3 regions of the Streptomyces sp. NPDC059832 genome follow, and region 2 is predicted to be linked to each of the others. Evidence: riboswitches for the same ligand, from Rfam matches in the RefSeq annotation. Region 2 holds a riboswitch; each other region holds the start of a gene.
The links. A riboswitch is a leader RNA that binds a small molecule or an ion and turns the genes downstream of it on or off. The one in region 2 is predicted to bind cobalamin.

Region 1 (3,233 bases), on a different contig from region 2:
CGACCAGTCGCCGTCCGCGTCGACCCGGCGCATGAACTCGTCCGGGATCCAGTGCGCCAGGTTGAGGTTGTGCGTACGCCGCTGGTCCTCACCCGTGTTGTCGCGCAGCTCCAGGAACTCCTCGATGTCCGCGTGCCAGGTCTCCAGGTACACGGCGGCGGCGCCCTTGCGGCGGCCCCCCTGGTTGACCGCGGCGACGGAGGCGTCGAGCGTCTTCAGGAACGGCACGATGCCGTTGGAGTGCCCGTTGGTGCCACGGATCAGCGAACCGCGGGAGCGGATGCGGGAGTACGACAGACCGATGCCGCCCGCGTGCTTCGAGAGCCGGGCCACCTGGTGGTAGCGGTCGTAGATCGAGTCGAGCTCGTCCAGCGGGGAGTCCAGCAGGTAGCAGGAGGACATCTGCGGGTGCCGGGTGCCGGAGTTGAAGAGCGTGGGGGAGGAGGGAAGGTAGTCGAGCCGGCTCATCAGCCCGTACAGCGCCGCCACTTCGTCCACCGCGCGCTGCGAGTCGTCCTCGGCGAGCCCGGACGCGACCCGCAGCATGAAGTGCTGGGGCGTCTCGATGACCTGGCGGGTGTGCGGGTGGCGCAGCAGATAGCGGCTGTGCAGGGTCCGCAGACCGAAGTAGCCGAAGCGGTCGTCCGCGCCGTCGGCGAGCGAACGCGCCACCAGCGCGTCCAGCGCGGCCGCGTGGCGGGCGACGAACTCGGCGGTACGGTCCGCGATCAGGCCCTCGCGGTGCCCGACGGCGACCGAGGCGGAGAAGGAGACCGCGCCCTGGCCGGCCGCCTCGTCCGCGATGGTGAGGGTCAGGAGCCGGGCGGCGAGCCGGGAGTAGGCGGGGTCCTCGGAGATCAGGCCCGCGGCGGCCTCGGTGGCCAGCGAGCGCAGCTCGGCCTCGTCCGCTCGGGCGCTGCGACCGCGCAGCGCGGCAGCGGCGACGCGGCCGGGGTCGGTGTCGGGCAGATCGGCGGTGAGGTCGGTCAGGGTCCGCAGCAGTGCGGTTCCCGGTCCGTCCTGTGCGACTGCCTCGGACTCGGCTGCTGCGGACACGGCGACTGAAGCCGGATCGGCTGGCGCGATGGTCACGTGGTGCTCTCCCTCGCTCGGCTCGGGGCCGGCGGGGAACGGGGCAGCCCTACGGGCGCGTACCCGGGGCAGGGCAGCACTCCGCACGGCGTCCACCGGCCCAACCGCGAGGCCCGGACGTCTGGGCATCCGGTTCGGTCGAGCCGGATGCGCTGCCGGCAGGTCATCGGACTGACTCGGGGGTGCACAAAAGCGCACTGAATACACCGTTGCGGGACAGTTCCGGATTCGCACCGGATTCCCCTGCGGCGACAGCGAGGACGAGCATACATGTGGGGGCTGCCCGATGAGGCAGCCCCCACATGTTGTGTCGCGCCGGTCGGGGCGGGCCCACAGAACGAGCCGTACGGCCCTTTCCCGGGCCGCCCGGCCGGATCGAACCGACGGCCCGCCGTGCCCCGCTGGAGGGGGCTCGACGGGCCGTCGACGGGCCGTTGGCGCGAGTCTCAGTGACCGCCCGGCGCCCCCGCCGTGGCCGGCGGGAGCTCCGTGCTGACGCCCGGGTCGCCCGCGTCGGCCGTGTAGTCGGACGGGGAGGTCTCGTCGATCCCGGCGGGCGCCTTCACGGCGTTCAGGACGAAGGTGAGCACCACCGTCACCACCACGTTCAGCACGAACGCGGTGAGGCCGATGTAGCCGATCTCGCCGATGCCGGGGATCTCCTTGGAGGACCCGCCGAAGTGCGCCTGGGTCGGGCTGGCGACCCCGTACGCGGCCACCGTCCCGTACACCATGCCGACCGCCCAGCCCGCGAGCAGCGCCCAGCGGTGGAACCAGCGGGTGAACAGGCCGCCGACCAGGGCCGGCATCGTCTGGAGGATCCAGATGCCGCCGAGCAGCTGGAAGTTGATCGCGACCGTCTTGTCCATGGTGAGGACGAAGGCGAGCGCGCCGACCTTGACCAGCAGCGACACCAGCTTGGAGACCTTGGTCTCCTGCTCCGGGGTCGCGTCCGGCTTCAGGAAGTCCTTGTAGATGTTGCGGGTGAAGAGGTTCGCCGCGGCGATCGACATGATCGCGGCGGGCACCAGCGCGCCGATGCCGATGGCGGCGAACGCGACGCCCGCGAACCAGTCCGGGAACATGGTCTCGAACAGCTGGGGGATGGCCAGCTGCCCGTTGTCCACCTTGATCCCGGCGGCGATGGCCATGAAGCCGAGCAGCGCCAGCAGGCCCAGCATCAGCGAGTACAGCGGCAGGATCGTGGTGTTGCGCCGGATCACGTTGCGGCTGCGACTGGAGAGCGTCGCCGTGATCGAGTGCGGATACATGAACAGCGCCAGCGCCGAGCCCAACGCCAGGGTGGCGTAACCCCATTGGCCGGCCTCGCCCGGTGCGAGCGCGCCGCGCGGCTTGCCGGTGGCCGGGTTGGTCCGGGAGAACGCCTCGCCCGCCTTGGCGAAGATGTCGTCGAAGCCGCCCAGCTTGATCGGGATGTAGATGATCGCCACCGCGATGACCAGGTAGATCAGTCCGTCCTTGACGAACGCGATCAGCGCGGGCGCCCGCAGGCCGGACGAGTAGGTGTACGCGGCGAGCACCGCGAACGCGATCAGCAGCGGCAGGTCCTTGATGAACCAGTGGGTGTTCTCGCCGCCGCCGACGCCCATCACGTCCAGCACCGCCTGGATGCCGACGAGTTGGAGCGCGATGTACGGCATCGTGGCGAGGATGCCCGTGATGGCGACCGCCAGCGAGAGGCTCTTAGAGCCGAAGCGCCCACGGACGAAGTCCGAGGTGGTGACGTACCCGTGCTTGTGCGAGACCGACCAGAGCCGCGGCAGGAAGGTGAAGATCAGCGGGTACACGAGGATCGTGTAGGGCACGGCGAAGAAGCCCGCCGCGCCCGCCGCGTAGATCGCCGCCGGAACGGCGACGAAGGTGTACGCGGTGTACAGGTCGCCGCCGAGCAGGAACCAGGTGACCCAGGTGCCGAACGACCGTCCGCCCAGGCCCCATTCGTCGAGGCTGGCCTCGTTCTCGGCCTTGCGCCAGCGCGCCGCCAGGAAGCCCATGACCGTGACGGCCACGAAGAAGAAGATGAAGACGCCGAGCGCGACGCCGTTCACACCGTCCTTCATGCCGACTCACCTCCCTTGCGGGCGCGCTGGTCACGCTGCCACAGCTTGTACGCGGTCATC
Region 2 (3,233 bases):
CCCACCAGGTCGCCCTGTACTCCGTCGTCTACTTCCTGCCCGGCATCATCGGCGGCTGGGGCGATCTCTCGCCGTTCACCATCGGCCTGCTGACCGGACTGCCCTGGCTCACCGCGGCCGTCGGTGCCGTACTGGTGCCGCCGCGCGCGACGACACCCCGGCGCTCCCGCAACTTCGTGGTGGTCGGACTGCTGATGATGTTCACCGGCCTCATCGTCGCCGCCGTCGCCGGTCCCGTGATCGCCCTGCTCGGCTTCTGCTTCACCGGCCTGGCGTTCTTCGTCGTCCAGCCCCTGCTGTTCAACTTCCCCGCCACCCGGCTCTCGGGCAAGACCCTCGCCGGCGGCCTGGCCCTGCTCAACACCATCGGCATCACCGGCGGCTTCGTCGGCCCGTACATCATGGGCTACGCCGAGGACGCCACCGGCAACCATCTGTCCGGCCTGTGGGTGTCCATCGTCCTGCTGGCCCTCGGCGCAGTGGCGGCCACGCGGCTGCGCTTCTCCCCCAAGTCCTGAAGCGCGCTCCGGGGCGCGGGCCGGCCCGGGACCTCCCCATCGGCCGGGGCGGTCCCGCGGGCGCCCGCGCCCCGGAGCAGGTCCGGTTCCAACCTGACCACCTTGCCCCCGGAGACATCGGCCGCGCCCCACGGCCCGAGCCGGACGGACCGGGACCTGCCACGGCGACTCCCGGACGACGCGCGCCCTGGACCGACATCGTTGCCGATGTACGTGTGCTCGGCGCCGGTCCCGCATCCCGCGCCGTTCACGCTGTCTGCGATCCCTCTCGGGCGCACGTGCGCCCGTCAGTTGAAAGTCGTGTCGGAGAAATTCTGCTGCTGCCCCTGGATGACCGGGCCGGTCCGGGCGCCCTCGCTGACGCTGTTGTGAACTGTCACGGTCGGCACACCCGCCGCTGCGGGGGCGAGTTCATCCAGCAGGAGTCGCAGTTCCTGTGCTGCCGCCGGGTCCGCCCGCAGCGCTCGACGCAGTCTGAGCCGCCACTCGTCCTCGATGTCCTCCGCGACATCCGGCGCCTCACCGTCACGGGCCGAGATGAGTTCCGCCCGGGACGCTTCGAGTTCTTCGTCCACACCACCGGTTTCCTCGCCCCGAGCGAGGAAACGTGCCACTCGCGCCCGCGTCTGTGTCCAGGCGTCCGAGACCATGAGCCCCATCAAGGTCGTCGCCCCCGTCTCCGCCAGCGCCGCCAACTCCGCTTCCACGATGCCCCCGTTGTGTCGCCGTCGCGCTGCGCGCGTGTGAAGTTGCTCCTCCCACGGTAGAGAGCGGACGAGCGCTTCGGAAGCACGCCCAGGGGCGCGGCGCGGCCGAGAACCAGCCATCGGGTCGAGGATCACCGAGGCGGCGGTGTCACGCCGCTCGGGGAAGGTGCGACGCCGGAGGGTCGTGTGGCGGCCGGTGGTCCGTCGCGCGCCCCTTCAGCCTGCCCGGCCGGACCGATCCCGTGGCTCATGTCACGTTCCGGAATGTGAACTGCGGTGCCCCGGGAGCGATCCGCCCTCTAGTCTGGCCGGTGCAGCTGGTTCGCCCTGCCCGCCAGGCAGGCGCGTCGTAAGAGGGAACCCGGTGGGAATCCGGGACTGCCCCGCAGCGGTGAGCGGGAACGACCGCCGTCATACGCACTGGATCCGGACGGATCCGGGAAGCGACGGCCAGTAGGTGTCTGCCCTCGGCAGATGTGCCCGCGAGTCCGAAGACCTGCCCGTTGCCCGCACGCGACCCCTCGTGTGCGGATATCCCGGTGACCTCGTGGGCGGGTCGGCGTACATACCGGACGGAAGACCGCACCCATGGCGTGCGCATCCGTCCGGTTCGTCATCCCTTCGCGTCCGTGTCCCGTCCCGGGATCTCAAGGAGTCATCTCGCGAAGGAGATTTCCGTGACAGCACAGCCCGCAGCCGCGGCAGCACACGCCACCGTGTACGGCTACCCCCGCCAGGGTCCGGACCGGGAACTGAAGAAGGCCATCGAGGGTTACTGGAAGGGCCGGGTCACCGCCGACGCCCTCCGGGAAACGGCGGCCGGCCTGCGCCGGTCCAACTGGCGGCAACTGGCGGACGCCGGTGTCCACGAGGTGCCCACCGGCGACTTCTCCTACTACGACCACGTCCTGGACACCAGCGTCATGATCGGCGCAGTCCCCCGCCGGCACCGTGAGGCCGTCGAATCCGACGCGCTCGACGGCTACTTCGCGATGGCCCGCGGCACCCAGGACGTGGCGCCGCTGGAGATGACCAAGTGGTTCGACACCAACTACCACTACCTCGTCCCCGAACTCGGCCCGGACACCGTCTTCACCACCGACTCCACCAAGCAGGTCGCCGAGCTGAAGGAAGCCCTCGCGCTCGGACACACCGCCCGGCCGGTGCTCGTCGGCCCCGTCACGTACCTGCTGCTCGCCAAGCCCGCCCCCGGGGTGGCGGCCGACTTCGAACCGCTCACCCTGCTGGACCGTCTGCTGCCGGTCTACGCGGAGGTACTCGGCGATCTGCGCGCCACCGGCGCGGAGTGGGTCCAGCTCGACGAGCCCGCACTGGTCCAGGACCGGACGCCGGCCGAGTTGAACGCCGCTGCCCGCACGTACCGTGAACTCGGCGGCCTGACCGACCGGCCCAAGCTGCTCGTGGCCTCGTACTTCGGCCGGCTCGGCGAGGCGCTCCCCGTACTGGCGAAGGCCCCGGTGGACGGACTGGCACTGGACTTCACCGACGCCGCCGCCGCCAACCTCGCGGACCTCGCCACCGCCGGCGGGCTGCCCGGCAAACGGCTCGTCGCGGGCGTGGTCGACGGCCGCAACATCTGGATCAACGACTACGAGAAGTCGCTGGCCACCCTCGCCACACTTCTCGGCCTCGCCGACCGGGTCGACGTGGCCGCCTCCTGCTCCCTGCTGCACGTCCCCCTCGACACAGCACCCGAACGGGACATCGACCCCCAGGTCCTTCGCTGGCTCGCCTTCGCCCGGCAGAAGACCACCGAGATCGTCACTCTGGCCAAGGGGCTGGCCAGGGGCACCGGCGCCATCGCCACGGAGATCGCCGCCAACCGGGCCGACCTCGCCTCACGCGCGCACTCCCCCCTCACCCGCGACCCCGCCGTACGCGCCAGGACCGCGGCCGTCACCGACCTCGACGGCCGTCGCTCCCAGCCGTACACCGAGCGCGCCGCCGCCCAACGGGCCCACCTCGGACTGCCGTTGCTGCCCACGAC
Region 3 (3,233 bases), on a different contig from region 2:
CCGGCAGGTGGCTGACGTATCTCACGGCCAAGCTCACCACGGTCGGTGCGCCCGAGGAGCATCTCGCGCCGTTGCGGGCCGCCGCGGCCGGCGGGGGGCGGACGCGTACATTGCCGGGGTCGCGGGCCGCGCTGCCGGACCGGGAGATCGTGCCCGGTGAGCTGCTCGATCTGGCGGGGCGCAGGCTGCGGGCGATCTGGACGCCGGGGCACACGCCGGGGCATGTGTGCCTGCACCTGGAGGAGGAGCATCCGGGGAATCTGCCGGGCCGGGGACGGCTCTTCTCGGGGGACCACCTGCTGCCGGGGATCAGTCCGCACATCGGGCTGTACGAGGACCCGGACGACGCGACGGTCACCGACCCCCTCGGCGACTACCTCGACTCGCTGGAGCGCATCGGCCGGCTCGGGGCCGCCGAGGTGCTGCCCGCGCATCAGTACGCCTTCACCGACGCGGCGGGACGCGTACGGGAGCTCCTCGGCCACCACGAGGAGCGGCTGACCGGGCTGCTGGGACTGCTGGCGGAGCCGCTGACGCCGTGGGAGCTGGCCGAGCGGATGGAGTGGAACCGGCCCTGGGCGCAGATCCCGCACGGCTCCCGGAACATCGCCGTCTCGGAGGCGGAGGCGCATCTGCGGCGGCTGGTGAAGCTCGGGCGCGCGGAGGCGGTGCCGGGGAGCGAGCCGGTGACGTACATCGCAGTGTGAGGCGGGGCGGGCGGGCCGCCCCGCACGGTTCAGCTCACCGGCCGGAGCTCACTGGCCCACCCGTCCGTCGATGCACTCGCGCAACAGGTCGGCCTGCCCGCAGTGCCGGGCGTACTCCTCGATCCTGTGCACCAGCAGCTCCCGGACGGAGATCTTGTCCTTGCCCAGCCGCTCACCCAGGTCCGGGTGCCCGGCCAGCGCGGCGTCGGTCGCGGCCTGCTCGCGCCCCAGATCGGCGTAGGCGGCGTCGACCACGGCCTGATCGGCGACGGCTCCGTCGAAGTCCGCGTCACGCTTGCCGTACAGCTTGGGCAGCGGTTCGCCGTCGGTGATCCAGTTGCGCCAGTCCCGTTCCACCTCGGCGAGGTGGCGCAGGAGGCCGAGCAGCGACAGCGTCGACGGCGGGACCGACCGGCGGGCCAGCTGCTCCGCGTCCAGGCCGTCGCACTTCATCCGCAGGGTCAGCCGGTAGTCGGTCAGATACTCGGCGAGCGTCGCGAGCTCGCCCTCCGGGCTCGTGCCCTCCTTGCTGCGGGGGTCGTCGTCCGGGTCCGCCCACATGTCGGGGTAGACGGTCGCCTGGGTCCAGCGTGCGGGTTGATCGCTCATGCGGGACATGGTCGTCCGTTCGGGGCCGAACTCGCCAGTGAGTTTCCCCCGTTGCCCGCCAGTGGGTTCTCCGCGTCGCCGGCGGGCCGAAGCCGCCCCGGGCCCGGCCGGGGCCGCCCGGTAGAGTGTGCGGGTCGTCATCATGCCCGTTCAGGGGGAAGCCGGTGCGAATCCGGCACTGACCACGCAGCCGTGAGCCGTCGTCGCAGACGGTGAGTCGGAATGCCCTGTCCGCGGTCGTGACCGGCTCGGACCACCGGACCCACCGGTGGTCGGCACCGTCGAGGTATACGGAGCCGGAGCCTGGTGCCTGAGCGTGCCTGTGCCCGGTTCACCCCGCAGGAGAGGCCCCGCCCGCCATGACCGTACGCCGCAGCGCAGCAACGCTCGCCGCCACCGCCGCCGTGCTCTGCGCGGCCGCAGCGCCGGTCGCGGTCGCAGCGCCGTCCCCCTCGCCCTCGCCGTCCGCCGCGTTGCCCGCCGGGCTGTACGGCACGAAGGACCCCACCTACGACGGGGTGTGGCGGCAGTCGCTGGCCTTCCTCGCCCAGCGGCTCGAAGGCGTCACACCGGCCGCGAAGTCGGTGGACTGGCTGATCTCCCAGCAGTGCGCCGACGGCTCCTACGCCGCGTTCCGGCCCGATGTCTCCAAGCCGTGCGACGCGAAGACGGTGCGGGACACCAATGCCACCGCGGCCGCCACCCAGGCGCTGGTCGAGGTCGGCGGGCACCGGGAGACCGTCAACAACTCGGTGCGCTGGCTGAAGTCCGTGCAGAACGAGGACGGCGGCTGGGGCTACACCGCGGGCGCGCCCAGCGATGCCAACTCCACCTCCCTGGTGATCGGCGCCCTCGCCCGGCAGGGACAGCGGCTCGCGGACATCACGACCCCCGGCGGCAAGACCCCGTACGACCCGCTGCTCGCGCTCGCGATCCCGTGCGGCGGCAAGGACGGCGGCGCCTTCGCCTACCAGCCCGACAAGAAGGGGAAGCTCGTCGCGAACGCGGACGCCACCGCGGCCGCCGTGCTCGGCACGATGGGCAAGGCGATGGCCGTCGGGAACAACGCCGCGGGCAAGGCGCCCGGCTGCCACCCCGGTTCCGGCCTCACGCCCGAGCAGGCCGCCCAGAACGGCGCCCACTACCTCACCGGCGCCCTCGCCGGGAACGGCCACCTGAACCAGGCGCCGATGCCGGGTGCCACCGACTCCACCCCGCAGCCCGACTTCGGCAACACCGCGGACGCGGTCGTCGCGCTGTCCGCGGCCGGGCACCAGGACAAGGCGGCCGGGGCGATCGGCTGGCTGAAGAAGAACTCCGCGGACTGGGCCGCCCAGAACGGCCCCGCCGCCTACGCCCAGCTCATCCTGGCCGCCCACTCGACCGGCGACAACGCCCGGGACTTCGGCGGCGTCGACCTGGTCGCCCGGCTGAACGCGGCCGGCCCCGCGCCCGCCGCCGTCGTGACGCCCGACCCGTCCGCCGACACCGGCTACGAGGCCACCGAGAAGGACCAGGTCCACAGCGGCGACGACGTGATCGGGGGCGTGTGGTGGTACATCGGCATCGCCCTCGTCCTCGCCGCAATCGCGTTCTTCCTGATCAGCGGTCGCCGGAAGAACCGGCAGCTGTGAGGCGCACGGGAAGGGCCACCGCGCTGCTGGTGGTCCTGGGCGCCGTCCTGGCCGTGCTCGGCGCGGGACCGGCCCAGGCGGCCGGCTACCGGTACTGGTCGTTCTGGGAGGGCTCCGGCTCCGGCTGGACGTACGCCGCCCAGGGCCCGTCCCTGGTCCGGCCCGACGACGGGACGGTGCAGGGTTTCCGGTTCTCGGTGAGCGAGGACTCCCAGGACTCGGCGAAGCCGCGCCGCGCCCCCGACTTCACGAAGATCTGCGCGGACACCCCGGCCGAGGACGG

Region 1: linked by a shared signal. The riboswitch ahead of ACFV8T_RS20710 (ribonucleoside-diphosphate reductase subunit alpha) and the one ahead of metE (5-methyltetrahydropteroyltriglutamate--homocysteine S-methyltransferase) in region 2 are both predicted to bind cobalamin.
Region 3: linked by a shared signal. The riboswitch ahead of ACFV8T_RS31990 (prenyltransferase/squalene oxidase repeat-containing protein) and the one ahead of metE (5-methyltetrahydropteroyltriglutamate--homocysteine S-methyltransferase) in region 2 are both predicted to bind cobalamin.

The regions. Positions count from the first base shown of each region.
Region 1 covers NZ_JBHWIY010000011.1:22,232-25,464, forward strand. The annotation lists gene ACFV8T_RS20710 (ribonucleoside-diphosphate reductase subunit alpha) at 1-1,092, opposite strand, end outside; cobalamin riboswitch at 1,232-1,373, opposite strand; gene mctP (monocarboxylate uptake permease MctP) at 1,539-3,173, opposite strand; gene ACFV8T_RS20720 (DUF3311 domain-containing protein) at 3,170-3,233, opposite strand, start outside.
Region 2 covers NZ_JBHWIY010000022.1:1,032-4,264, forward strand. The annotation lists gene ACFV8T_RS30425 (MFS transporter) at 1-518, shown strand, start outside; gene ACFV8T_RS30430 (hypothetical protein) at 806-1,225, opposite strand; cobalamin riboswitch at 1,527-1,744, shown strand; gene metE (5-methyltetrahydropteroyltriglutamate--homocysteine S-methyltransferase) at 1,903-3,233, shown strand, end outside.
Region 3 covers NZ_JBHWIY010000024.1:47,412-50,644, forward strand. The annotation lists gene ACFV8T_RS31980 (MBL fold metallo-hydrolase) at 1-707, shown strand, start outside; gene ACFV8T_RS31985 (DinB family protein) at 756-1,325, opposite strand; cobalamin riboswitch at 1,431-1,566, shown strand; gene ACFV8T_RS31990 (prenyltransferase/squalene oxidase repeat-containing protein) at 1,676-2,950, shown strand; gene ACFV8T_RS31995 (SCO2322 family protein) at 2,947-3,233, shown strand, end outside.